DNA from 2 places in the Streptomyces sp. NPDC020845 genome. Region 1 is predicted to be linked to the other one. Evidence: riboswitches for the same ligand, from Rfam matches in the RefSeq annotation. Region 1 holds a riboswitch; the other holds the start of a gene.

The links. Region 1 has a riboswitch for cobalamin ahead of ACH4U7_RS04215 (cobalamin biosynthesis protein). Riboswitches for the same ligand answer to the same signal wherever they lie in the genome.
Region 2: another riboswitch for cobalamin. It lies ahead of ACH4U7_RS17645 (CbtB-domain containing protein); the one in region 1 lies ahead of ACH4U7_RS04215 (cobalamin biosynthesis protein).

Annotation. Positions count from the first base shown of each region.
Region 1 covers NZ_JBIRSJ010000002.1:55,788-62,363, forward strand. The annotation lists gene ACH4U7_RS04200 (class II aldolase/adducin family protein) at 1-381, opposite strand, end outside; gene ACH4U7_RS04205 (anion permease) at 774-2,021, shown strand; gene ACH4U7_RS04210 (hypothetical protein) at 2,034-2,300, shown strand; cobalamin riboswitch at 2,468-2,604, shown strand; partial or broken gene ACH4U7_RS04215 (cobalamin biosynthesis protein) at 2,778-3,821, shown strand; gene ACH4U7_RS04220 (cobyric acid synthase) at 4,187-5,869, shown strand; gene ACH4U7_RS04225 (putative cobaltochelatase) at 5,866-6,576, shown strand, end outside.
Region 2 covers NZ_JBIRSJ010000006.1:427,446-434,021, reverse strand. The annotation lists gene ACH4U7_RS17670 (DinB family protein) at 1-327, shown strand, start outside; gene ACH4U7_RS17665 (PaaX family transcriptional regulator C-terminal domain-containing protein) at 358-1,200, opposite strand; gene ACH4U7_RS17660 (AMP-binding protein) at 1,230-2,927, opposite strand; gene ACH4U7_RS17655 (acyl-CoA dehydrogenase family protein) at 3,066-4,190, shown strand; gene ACH4U7_RS17650 (RidA family protein) at 4,259-4,660, shown strand; cobalamin riboswitch at 4,720-4,871, shown strand; gene ACH4U7_RS17645 (CbtB-domain containing protein) at 4,908-5,129, shown strand; gene ACH4U7_RS17640 (CbtA family protein) at 5,152-5,916, shown strand; gene ACH4U7_RS17635 (histidine phosphatase family protein) at 5,955-6,533, opposite strand.

The sequences.
Region 1 (6,576 bases):
CAGGGCGTAGCCCGCGACGCGCACCGGGCCGCCGAGGGCGCAGGTCATGTAGTGGATCGCGGGGACCTCGTCGACCAGGGTGGAGACGGCCGTGGCGTGTACGGCGTGGGTGTGGACGACGGCCGCGGCGTCGGTGTCGCGGTAGATCGCGAGGTGCATCGGCAGTTCGCTGGTGGGGGCCAGCTCGCCCATGACCTGGCGCCCGTCCAGGTCGACGCCGACCGCGTCGCCCGGGCCGAGCCGGTCGTACGGGACGCCGCTCGGGGTCACCAGGACGAGATCGCCGACCCTGGCCGAGACATTGCCCGAGGTGCCGACGACCAGGCCGTCGGCGACCGTCCTGCGGGCCGTCTCCACCACCCGCTCCCAGCCTTCCCGCAGGTCCGGTCGCTCCCCAAGTCCATTCGGTCGTGCGGCATCCGGCTTCGTCACGATCTCACCTCCGGGCGCCGATCATGGCAGGCGAGCCGTCGTGTACGCATCAGTGCGGGGGCGAGTGGATCATCGGTGCCGCCTTCCCGCAGGTGCGTCACCCCCGAGCCCACCTCAGTTCACCTTCCGTTCACCCCATGTCCTTACGGTCGTGGCCGCACCCTTTGGTTGTCGCACCGATTACCCAAGGGTGTGCGAATCCTCCCCCTCCCACAGGAGGGGCTTCTCGTGTGGCCATCCCGGTGGCCACACGGTGGCCACATGGCACTACGTAACGTAGTCACGCGGCGGCGCTCCGTGTCGCCAAGTTCGGGGATCGCATTCCCCCACGAAGGAGTTCGATGGAACACATCACGCTTCTCATTGGGATCGTGATCGTTACGGCCTTGGTGTTCGACTTCACGAACGGCTTCCACGACACGGCCAATGCCATGGCGACCACCATCTCCACGGGGGCTCTCGGTCCCCGGATCGCGGTGGCGATGTCAGCGGTCCTCAATCTCGTCGGCGCGTTCCTCTCCGTGGAGGTCGCCAAGACGATCTCCGGGGGGATCATCGACGAGGACGCCGGAGTCCGCCCCGAAGTGATCTTCGCGGGTCTGGTCGGCGCGATCCTGTGGAACCTGCTGACCTGGCTGGCCGGGCTGCCCTCCAGTTCCTCGCACGCCCTCTTCGGCGGCCTCATCGGCGCCACCCTGGTCTCCGTCGGCATGGACGGGGTCAACAGCGACAAGATCGTCATGAAGGTCCTGATCCCGGCCGTCGCCGCGCCGATCGTGGCCGGTGTCGCCGCCCTGGTCGCGACCCGGCTCACCTACCGGCTGGCCCGCGGCCGCGACCCCCAGGACACCTCGAAGGGCTACCGCGCCGGGCAGATCGCCTCGGCCGCGCTGGTCTCCCTCGCCCACGGCACCAACGACGCCCAGAAGACCATGGGGGTCATCACCCTCGCGCTGATCACCGGCGGTGTGATCGCGCCCGACTCCGACCCGCCGATGTGGGTCATCGTCTCCGCGGGCCTGGCCATCGCCCTCGGTACGTACCTGGGCGGCTGGCGCATCATCCGCACCATGGGCAAGGGCATCACCGACATCCAGCCGCCGCAGGGCTTCGCCGCCCAGACCGGCGCCGCGACCGTCATCCTCGCCTCGTCGCACATCGGCTTCGCGCTCTCCACCACCCAGGTCTGCTCCGGCTCCGTGATGGGCGCGGGGGTCGGCCGCAAGGGCGCTGTGGTGCGGTGGTCCACCGCGGGCCGCATGGTCCTCGCCTGGGTGCTCACCCTGCCCGCCGCGGGCCTCGTCGCGGGCGGCGCCGCGCTGCTGGCGGACCAGGGCGACTGGGGCGTCACGGCGGTCGCCGTGCTCGCGGTCGCCGCCTGCGCCGGGATCTGGGCGGCCTCGCGCCGCAAGCCCGTCGACCACACCAACGTCAACGACATCGACGAGGCTGCGGCGCTGCCGGCCGAGCCGGTGGGTGTCGTCACGGCGGCCCTCCAGTCCGTGGCTCCGCCGCCCGTCTCTGCCGCTTCCATCTCCTCCTCCGCCACCCCGGCAGGCGCCTCCGCGGCCACCGGCAGCACCAGCTAAGGAAGTAACGCGATGAGCATCGACTGGGCGGCCCTCGGCCAGGTCTTCGGCATCAGCCTCGCGGTGACCGTCGGCTTCGTGGGCGTCTTCACCCTCGGCATCCTCGGCACCTCCCGTAAGCCGCAGCAGGCGGAGGCGGGCACCGACACGGCCGCCACCGCGTCCGCCGCTCCGGCCCCGGCCGGCGGCGCCTTCGGCCCCGCGCGCGCCGGCGCGTACCTCTGCTTCGCGCTGTGCGCGGCGGCCGTGGCGTACGGCATCAACCTGATCGTGGCCTGACTCCGTTCGACCCACTCACGGTCGCCGGGCTGGAACGCGCCGACCAGCGCGTTCCAGCCCGGCGGCCGTGGCATGTGCTCCTCGGCACACTCACACAGGGTGGGGCATTCGCGAGTTGACGGCCATTCGCGGCCCATGGTGGACTTCCGGAGCCAAACGGCGGCAGGAGAGGAAGCCGGTGAGAATCCGGCGCGGTCCCGCCACTGTCACCGGGGAGCGCTCTCCCATCGCCCGTACGAGTCACGGCCGTCCACACGGCGGCTGGAAGACCGGGAGAAGCGCGGATCCGGGAGCCAGGAGACTCTCACCGCCGGTCACGTCGAACCAGGGCGCGGACCCTGAGTGAGGACATACCGCCATGCCCGGCACCGCCATGCCGCCGACCCGCCCGCGGCCCCTCCGCCACGTCCCGGCGTCCCCGCCACTCCTGATGTTCCTGACGTTCGCCATGTTCCGAGGCAAGACGGCGGACTGACGATGCGTGCCGATCACGCCTCGTACGCGTGCGGCGCCGCCCTCGGCTTTCTCGGCGACCTCGCCATGGGCGATCCGCGCCGCGGCCATCCTGTGGCCGCGTTCGGGCGCGCCGCCCTGGCCGTCGAGCGGCTGCTGTGGCGCGACCACCGCGGATCCGGGGCTCTCTACACCGCGCTGTGCGCGGGCGGCGCGGCCGCGGGCGCCGTGCTGTCGGTGCGCGCCGTACGGGCCTTGGGACACCCCGCGTCGGGAGGCTCCGCTCTGGGCAGCGCTGTCCTGAAACCCTCGGGACGTCCCGTCTTGGGGCGCCCCGCCGCGGAAACCTCCGCTCTGGGGCGCCGCTCCCCCGCCGCGCAGACCGTACTGACCGCCGCCGTCACGTGGGCGGTGCTCGGCGGCACGACGCTGGGCCGGGAGGCACGGGCTATCGGCGGCGCACTGACCGCCGGTGACCTGGACGCCGCCCGGCGGCGGCTGCCGCACCTGTGCGGGCGCGATCCGCAGGCGCTGGACGAGTCGCAGATCGCACGCGCGGTTGTCGAGTCGGTCGCCGAGAACACCTCGGACGCCGTTGTGGGCGCGCTGGTGTGGGGGGCAGTCGGCGGGGTGCCGGGCCTGGTCGGCTTCCGGGCCGTCAACACCCTGGACGCGATGGTGGGCCACAAGTCCCCGCGCTACCGGCGGTTCGGTTGGGCCTCGGCCCGGCTGGACGACCTCGCCGGCTGGCCCGGCGCACGGCTCACCGCGGCGCTGGCCGCCCTGGCCGGGCCCGATCCGCGCGGCGCGTGGCGCGCCTGGCGGCGCGACGGCCACCGCCATCCGAGCCCCAACGCGGGCCCCGTGGAGGCCGCGTTCGCGGGCGCGCTCGGCGTACGGCTGGGCGGCACGCTCACATACGGCGGCCGCGTTGAGCACCGGCCGGTGCTCAACCCCGGCGGGCGGCCGGTCGAGGCGGCCGACATCGAGCGCGCGGTACGGCTTTCGCGGCGCGTCGGCGCCCTGGCGCTCGGCGTGTCCGCCGCGGCCCGGCTGGCCGTGGGGGCTCGGCTGGTTGTGGGGGCTCGGCTGGTTGTGGGGGCTCGGCTGGCTGCGGGAGCCCGGCCGACGGCAGGCGTGGCGCCGAGGTCGGCCGGTACGGCCGCGCGGCCCGGTGCCGCGCCCGTACCCGCCGCGCGGGCCCCACATGGCGCGCTCGCCCGCTGGGCACGGTCCATGCCCCTCCCTCCCGCTCAGTCCCGGCGCGCTCCAACGCGCGGGCTTCCTTCGTCACCGCTCGCTCCTCCGTCGCTGCGCGGCTCCTCGGTCCAGCACGCACAGCGCGCCAAGACACGCTCATACGAGGCACCCGGCGCGGGCCGGTCCGGCGATCCGGCGACGGTGCGGCCGACGGCCGCGGGGAGGGACTGAGGATGAGCGGGATACAGGGCGGGGGTGCGCCGGGCGGCGGGCTGCTCGTCGCGGGTACGACCTCGGACGCGGGCAAGAGCGTCGTCACGGCCGGAATCTGCCGCTGGCTCAGCCGTAAGGGCGTCAGCGTCGCGCCCTTCAAGGCGCAGAACATGTCGCTCAACTCCTTCGTGACCCGCGACGGGGCGGAGATCGGCCGCGCCCAGGCCATGCAGGCCGCCGCCGCGCGCGTCGAGCCGAGCGCGCTGATGAACCCCGTCCTGCTCAAGCCCGGCAGCGACCGCAGCAGCCAAGTGGTGCTGCTGGGCAAGCCGGTGGGCGAGTTGAGCGCGCGTGGCTACCATGCGGGGCGGCAGGAGGCGCTGCTGGGGACCGTCACCGAATGCCTGGCCGAGCTTCGGCGTACGCACGACGCGGTGATCTGCGAGGGCGCGGGCAGCCCCGCCGAGATCAATCTGCGCCGCACCGACATCGTCAACCTGGGGCTCGCCCGGGCCGCCCGGCTGCCGGTCGTCGTGGTCGGGGACATCGACCGCGGCGGCGTCTTCGCGTCGTTCTTCGGCACGACCGCGCTGCTCTCCGAGGCCGACCAGCGGCTGGTCGCGGGCTATCTGGTGAACAAGTTCCGCGGCGATGTGACCCTGCTGGAGCCGGGCCTTCAGATGCTGTACGGCCTGACGGGCCGCCCGACCATGGGCGTGCTGCCGTACGCGCACGGGCTCGGCATCGACGAGGAGGACGGGCTGCGGGTGTCGCTGCGCGGGGCGGTGCGCGAAAGCGTCGTCGCGCCGCCGCACGGCGCGGACATCCTGCGGGTCGCGGTCGCCGCCGTGCCGCTCATGTCGAACTTCACGGACGTGGACGCGCTGGCCGCCGAGCCGGGCGTGGTCGTGCGGTTCGTGGACCGGCCGGAGGAGCTGGCCGACGCCGATCTGGTGGTGGTGCCGGGCACCCGCGGCACCGTACGGGCGCTGGCATGGCTGCGCGAGCGCGGTCTGGCCGCGGCGATCGCGCGGCGGGCGGCGGAGGGCCGGCCGGTGCTGGGCATCTGCGGTGGCTTCCAGATGCTCGGCGAACACATCGAGGACGAAGTCGAGTCGCGGGCCGGGACCGTCGAAGGGCTCGGGCTGCTGCCGGTGCGGGTGCGGTTCGCGGTGCACAAGACCCTGGCCCGACCGGTCGGCGAAGCGCTGGGCGAGCGGGTGGAGGGCTACGAGATCCACCACGGGGTCGCCGAGCTGCTGGACGGCGCGGACGAACGCTTCCTGGACGGCTGCCGGGTCGGCTCGGTGTGGGGCACGCACTGGCACGGCTCGCTGGAGAGCGACGGCTTCCGGCGCGCCTTCCTGCGGCGGGTCGCGGACGCGGCGGGCCGGGCGTTCGTCCCGGCGCCCGACACCAGCTTCGGGGAGCTGCGCGAGGAGCAGCTGGACCGGCTGGGCGACCTGATCGAGGAGCACGCGGACACGGACGCGCTGCTGCGGCTGATCGAGAACGGCGTACCGGACGGACTGCCCTTCGTCCCACCGGGGGCGCCGCCCCAGCCTCCCGGGCCGTCGCTGCCCTCTCCTGAAGCGGCAACGGAGACGACGTCTGCGGAGGCAGCGGCTACGAAGGCGACGTTCCCTCCGCCCCGCCCAGACCACCACCACCGCGCCCAGACCGCTGGAGGTACCCAGGCATGACCGCCACCCCCTACCCGTTCACCGCGCTCGTCGGGATGGCCGACCTGCGGCTGGCGCTCCTGCTCAACGCCGTATCACCGGCCGTCGGCGGGGTGCTGGTGCGCGGCGAGAAGGGCACCGCGAAGTCGACGGCGGTGCGGGCGCTTGCCGCCCTGCTGCCCGGCATCGACGTGGTGGCCGGCTGCCGGTTCTCCTGCGACCCCGCCGCGCCCGACCCGGGCTGCCCGGACGGTCCGCACGAGCCGGGCACCGGCACCGTACGGCCCGCCCGGATGGTCGAGCTGCCGGTCGGCGCCTCCGAGGACCGGCTGGTCGGGGCGCTGGACATCGAGCGGGCGCTGTCCGACGGGGTGAAGGCGTTCGAGCCGGGCCTGCTGGCCGACGCGCACCGCGGCGTGCTGTACGTCGACGAGGTCAACCTGCTGCACGACCACTTGATCGACCTGCTGCTCGACGCGGCCGCCATGGGCGCCTCCTATGTGGAGCGCGAGGGCGTGTCCGTGCGGCACGCGGCGCGCTTTCTGCTGGTGGGCACCATGAACCCCGAAGAGGGCGAGCTGCGGCCGCAGTTGCTGGACCGCTTCGGCCTGACGGTGGAGGTCGCGGCGTCGCGGGACACCGACGAACGGGTCGAGGTGGTGCGGCGGCGGCTGGCGTACGACGAGGACCCGGCCGGGTTCGCGGCGCGCTGGGCGGACGAGGAGCGC
Region 2 (6,576 bases), on a different contig from region 1:
GTGGAGCGCCGCTGGTTCCGGCGGGTCATGGCCGGGCAGGACGTGCCGTTGCTCTTCTCCACCGAGGACAACCCCGACCAGGACTTCGACGGCGCGGTGCCCGGTCCGGCGGTCGTCGCGGAGGCGTGGGAGGCCTGGCGCGCGGAGGTGGCCTTCGCCGAGCGCTTCGTCGCCGAGGCACCCGACCTGGACATCACGCGCGACGACGGGTGGCTCGGGGCGGTTTCGCTGCGCTGGGTCATCATCCACATGATCGAGGAGTACGCCCGGCACAACGGCCACGCCGACCTGCTGCGGGAGCGGATCGACGGCGCGATCGGCGTATGAGGCAAGGCGTTCGGCGTCAGGTGTCAGGTGTCAGGCGCGCGTCGCCGTCAGCACCTCCCGTACGTACCCGGCGCCCGCGTCGTACAGCCGGTCGTGCAGCGCCGTGAACACCTCCGCCGCCCGGACGCCGGGCCAGGCCCGCGGCAGCAGCGCGGGCGGCAGGCCGGGGTCGGCGTAGGGGAGGAAGCGCCAGGAGTCCAGGGCGAGGACGTAGTCGCGGTAGGCCTCCTCGGGGTCCGGTATGGCGCGTCCCGCCCAGCGCTCCAGCACCGGTTCCTGGGCGTCCAGGTAGGCGCGGTGCAGCTTCGCCAGCTGCTCCAAGTCCCACCAGCGGCGCACCGCCCGCTCAGTCGGCTCGAAGTCCGCGTGGGCGCCGCGGAAGAGGTCGACGTACGGGGAGAGTTCGAGGCGGGCCAGGGTGTGGCGGGTCTCGTCGTAGAGGTGTTCGGGGGCGAGCCACACCCCGGGCGCGGCGGTGCCGAAGCCGAGCCGGGCCAGCCGCGAGCGCAGCAGATGCCGCTTGTGGCGCTCCTGTTCGGGGACCGAGAAGACGGCGAGCAGCCAGCCGTCCGTATTCTCCTCCGCCCCCGGGCGGCCGTAGATGCGGCGGTCGCCGTCGTCGAGCAGCTGGCGGGCGTCCTCGGAGAGCGCGTATCCGGCGGCCCCGGCGTCCGTGCGGTCGGCGACCAGCAGCCCGCGCCGCTTGAGGCGGGAGACGGCGGACCGTACGGAGGGCGCGTCCACGCCCACCGCGCCCAGCAGCCGGATCAGCGCGGCGATGGGGACGGGTCCGGCGGGGCGGTCGGCGCCGCCGCGGCCGTAGGCGCCGTAGAAGGTGACGATCAAGGAGCGAGGGGTGGGCTGGCCGGTCACGCGCTTACTGTAAGGCGCCGCTCGCACCTCTACTTCCCGCGCTGCGCTGTCCCGTCCCGCAGCAGATAGCGCTGGAGCTTGCCGGTGGGGGTGCGGGGCAGGGCGTCCAGGAAGACGAACTCGCGCGGGCACTTGTACGGGGCCAGCTCGGCGGCGATGAACTCCCGCAGCGCGGCTTGCCACGCGGCGGTAGCCGCATGTTGATCACAGCCGTCCGTACTCGTGACGCCCGGCCTGAGCACCACATGTGCGACCACGACCATGCCCCGCCGCTCGTCCGGCCGCCCGGTCACCGCGGCTTCCACGACATCCGGGTGACGCAGCAGCGCCTCCTCGACCTCGGGGCCCGCGATGTTGTACCCGGCCGAGATGATCATGTCGTCGGCGCGCGCCACGTACCGGAAGTAGCCGTCCGGGTCGCGGATGTAGGTGTCTCCGGTGAGGTTCCAGCCGTCCCGTACGTACTCGCGCTGCCGCTCGTCCGCCAGATAGCGGCAGCCCGTGGGCCCACGCACCGCGAGCAGCCCGGGTCGGCCGTCCGGAACGGGCTGCAGCCCGGCGTCCGCGTCTGTGCTTCCGAAGTCCACCACCCGCGCCTCGAACCCCGGCACCGGGACCCCGGTCGTGCCCGGCCGGATCGCGTCGTCGGCGGCGGAGATGAAGATGTGCAGCAGCTCGGTCGCCCCGATGCCGTTGATGATCCGCAGCCCGGTCGCCCGTTGCCATGCGTGCCAGGTGCCGGCGGGCAGGTTCTCGCCGGCCGAGACGCAGCGGCGCAGCGAGGAGGTGTCGTACGCGCCGCCGTCCGGCGCCGTGCCGTCCAGCCGACCCAGCATCGCCCGGTAGGCGGTCGGCGCGGTGAACAGCACGGAGATCCGGTGGCGTGCGATATCGGCCAGCAGCCGCTCCGGGCCGCCCCAGTCGGACAGCAGCGCGGAGGCGCCCGCGCGCAGCGGGAAGACGACCAGGCCGCCGAGGCCGAAGGTGAAGCCGAGCGGAGGGCTGCCCGCGAACACGTCCTCGGGGCGGGGCCGCAGCACCTGCGCCGAGAAGGTGTCGGCGATGGCCAGCACATCGCGGTGGAAGTGCATACAGCCCTTGGGCCGCCCGGTCGTCCCCGAGGTGAAGGCGATCAGCGCCACGTCGTCGGCGGAGGTCTCCACCGCCTCGTACGACGCGGGCGCGGTGGCCGCGAGCCGCAGCAGATCCTCGGGGCCGTCCCCGCCGTAGTACGTCGTCCGCAGCCCCGGCACCCCGGCCTTCACCAGATCGTCCGCGCACCGTACGTCGCACAGAGCGTGCCGTACCCGGGCCAGCTCGCAGATCGTCGCCAACTCCCGGGCCCGGTGGGCGGCCAGCACGGTCACGGCGACCGCCCCCGCCTTCAGCACCGCCAGCCAGCAGGCGGCCAGCCAGGGCGAGGTGACCCCGCGCAGCAGCACCCGGTTGCCGGGCACGACGCCGAGCGCGCCGGTGAGGGTGTGCGCGATCCGGTCGACGTGGGCGCGCAGTTCGCCGTACGTCCACACCTCGCCCGTCGCGGCGCGCACCGCGACCCGGTCGGCGCCGAACCGCTCGACGGTGCGATCCAGCAGCTCGGCGCCGCAGTTGAGGCGGTCGGGGTAGGGCGGTCCTGGCAGGTCGAGGCGGAAGGCGGGCCACTGCTCGGCGGGTGGCAGATGGTCCCGGGCGAAGGTGTCGATGTGCGCCGAAGGCCTGAGCTCCATCGAGGACGCGCCCCCTATGCCTGCCCGGGCATACGCCCGGTGTTCGCACATGCCGTGCCTGAAGTCGCCTTGCCAGCGTAACGTGATGGTGACGACAGTCAACAGACCGCGATAAACACTCCAATGGGAGGGTGACCGGTGCCGTCGTTCGCACTTGATCCGAAGCAGCGCCGCTGGTGCGCCGGGGTCCGGTCCCTCGCCCGCGACCTGCTGCGCCCGCTCGCCGAGAGCGGCCCGCCAGGCCGGGTCAACCGGCCGCTGACCGCCGCGCTCGGCGAACTCGGCCTGCTGCGGCGGCTGTTCCCCGACGACGGGCCGGTGCGCGCCCTCGACCTGTGCCTGCTGCGCGAATCGCTCGCCCGGGAGTGCACGGAGGCCGAGACCGCGCTCGCCCTCCAGGGTCTTGGCGGCTACCCGATCGTGCTCTCCGGCAGCCCCGAGCAGTACGCGCGCTGGATGCCCGAGGTCCGGGCGGGCCGCGCGGTCGCCGCGTTCGCGCTCAGCGAGCCGCAGGCCGGCTCCGACGCCGCCGCGCTCGGCCTGCGGGCCGACCCCGACGGGGCGGGTGGCTGGCGGCTGGAGGGCGAGAAGTGCTGGATCTCCAACGCCCCGGAGGCCGACTTCACCGTCGTCTTCGCCCGCACCACCCAGGGCGCGGGCTCGCGCGGCGTCACCGCCTTTCTCGTCCCCGCCGACCGGCCGGGGCTCAGCGGCGAGCGTCTTGACATGCTCAGCCCGCACCCCATCGGCAGCCTCACCTTCGACGGCGTCCCCGTCACCCGCGAGGACGTCCTGGGCGCGCCCGACAAGGGGTTCGGGGTCGCCATGCGCACCCTCAACCTGCTGCGGCCGAGCGTCGGCGCGTTCGCCGTCGGCATGGCCCAGGCCGCGCTCGACGCGTCCGTGGCCCACGCCGGGGAGCGCACCGCATTCGGCGGGCCGCTGAAGGACCTTCAGGCCGTCTCCCACCAGCTCGCCGAGATGGCCACCCGCACCGAGGCCGCCCGCCTCCTGGTCTACGCGGCCGCCACCGCGTACGACGAGGGCGCGCCGGGCATCGCCAGGAGCTCGGCGATGGCCAAGCTCCTGGCCACCGAGACCGCCCAGTACGTCGTGGACGCCGCCGTACAGATCCACGGTGCGCGGGCGCTGCGCCGCGGGCATCTTCTGGAGCACCTGTACCGCGAGGTGCGCGCGCCCCGGATCTACGAGGGCGCGACCGAGGTCCAGCGCACGATCATCGCGAAGGAGCTGTACCGGTGACCGAGCCGCAAGAGCCGCAAGAGCCGCAAGAGCCGCAAGAGCCGCAAGAGCCGCAAGCGTCGTCCGAACTGTCCACGCTGCTGCGCACCAACCCGCCCGAGCTCTCCCCGCCCACCGGCTTCAGCCACGCCGTCACGGCCACCGGCGGCCGTCTGGTCTTCCTGGCGGGTCAGACGGCGCTGGACGGCGCGGGCGCGGTCGTCGGTGCCACGCTTCCGGCCCAGTTCCGGCGCGCACTGGCCAACCTGCTCACCGCCCTGACCGCGGTCGGCGGCACCCCCGCGGACCTGGCCCGGCTGACCGTGCACACCACCGACGTCGCGGCCTACCGCGCGTCCGCCCCCGAACTCGGCCGCATCTGGCGGGAGCTGGCGGGCCGCGACTACCCCGCGATGGCGGTCATCGGCGTCGTCCGGCTGTGGGACGAGGCGGCGATGGTCGAGCTGGACGGCATCGCGGTGCTGCCGTAGCGGCGCGCCCGCCCATCGTTCCGCTCGTCACACCGGTTGGTGCGGTATTGGCCAGGCCCGCGCCACGCGGTACCGTCGGTGCGATATCGACGACGGCAAGACGGAAGCCGGTGGGAACCCGGCACGGTCGCGCCACTGTGAACGAGACGTTCCACACGATCCAAGGGACGTCTTGTGAGTCAGACCCGTAGCCGTCGTCCAGTGCACCACCGAAATGGGACGCGAACTCCCTTAAGGAGGCCCTGCCATGGCGCAGCATGTCGCACAGCCGACCGCCACCACCCCCGCTCTCCCCGCCAAGCTGCCGATCGGTGCGATCGTCCCGTGGGCGGTGTTCTTCGGCATCCTGATGCTGGTCCTGCTGTACTTCGTCGGCGCCGAACAGGGCGCCACCTCGGTCGTCTCCGGCGAGGACGTCCACGAGTGGGTGCACGACGCCCGCCACCTGCTCGGTTTCCCCTGCCACTGACGCCAGGGACGCCGACACCCTCATGAATTCCGCAACGGTACGGAACCTGCTCGTCCGTGGCATGCTCGCCGGCCTCGGGGCCGGCGTGCTCGCCCTGATCGTCGCCTATCTCCTCGGGGAACCGAATGTCGACAAGGCGATCGGCTTCGAGGAGTCCCACGCCCCGGCGCATGAGCACGAGGTCGAACTCGTCTCCCGCAGCCTGCAGTCCACCGCCGGCCTGGCCACCGGTGTTCTGATCTACGGGGTCGCCTTCGGCGGCATCGCCGCCCTCGCCTACTGCTTCGCCCTGGGCCGCATCGGCCGCTTCACCCCGCGGGCCACCGCGCTGCTGCTGTCCGGCTGCGCCCTGCTCGCGGTCTACGTCGTGCCGTTCCTGAAGTACCCGGCCAATCCGCCCGCCGTCGGTGACCCCGACACCATCTCCCAGCGGACCAATCTGTATCTGCTGATGATGGTGGGCAGCGTGCTCCTCGCGATCGCCGCGACCATCCTCGGCAAGCGGCTCGCCCCGAAACTGGGCACTTGGTACGCCACCGTAGCCGCGGTGGCCGCCTTCGCCCTGCTGATCGGCCTGGCGTTTGCGTTTCTGCCGGCCGTCAACGAGGTGCCCGCCGATTTCCCGGCCACCGTGCTGTGGCGGTTCCGGCTCTCCGCGCTGGCCGTCCAGGTCACCCTGTGGGGAGGCTTCGGGCTGGTCTTCGGCGAGTTGGCCGAGCGCCTGCTGAGTCCCAAGCCCGCCACCAGGGCCCCGGCATCGCCGGTGGCCGCCCCCAGCCGACCGTGATCCGACCGTCGCCCTGACCTCACCGGTCGGGGCCCTCTTCAGGGGCGGTCGAGTGGCCGCCCCAGCCCGAGGTTCCAGCGTCCGGCCCGTCCGCTGATCCCGGTCACGGTCAGCGGCGGCACGTCGGCACGCCAGAAGGCCGCCGCGGGCGCGCCCAGCACATGCACCACCGCGGCCCGCACCACGTCCGGCTCCACCACGGCGAGCGTATGGCCGTCCGTCAGCGACGCCGCGTCGAGCCACCGTCCGATCCGCAGGCACAGGTCCCGTACCGACTCCCCGCCGTGGGGCGCGGCCGCCGGGTCGGCCAGCCACCGGGCCACCGCCTCCGGTTCGGCGGCACCGACCTCGTCGAGGGCGAGGCCCCGCCAGCGGCCCGCGTCCAGACCGGCCAGCTCCGTACGGGGCTCGGCCACGCCGAGTCCCAGCGCGGCGGCGGTCTCCCGGCAGCGCAGGCTGGGGGAGGTGACGGCGCGGGCGGCCGAGGGCAGCGCCCCGGCCACGGCGCGGGCCCGCGCCGCGCCGCCGTCCTCAAGAGGGGTCGTGCCGTCGTCGAACCGGGCCTGGCGCAGCGATGGACTCATCGCGGCTGAGATGAAGGTGACGCGGCTGGTCACGCGCTCGCTCCTCCTACCTGTGCCATGGGCGGTACGGCACATA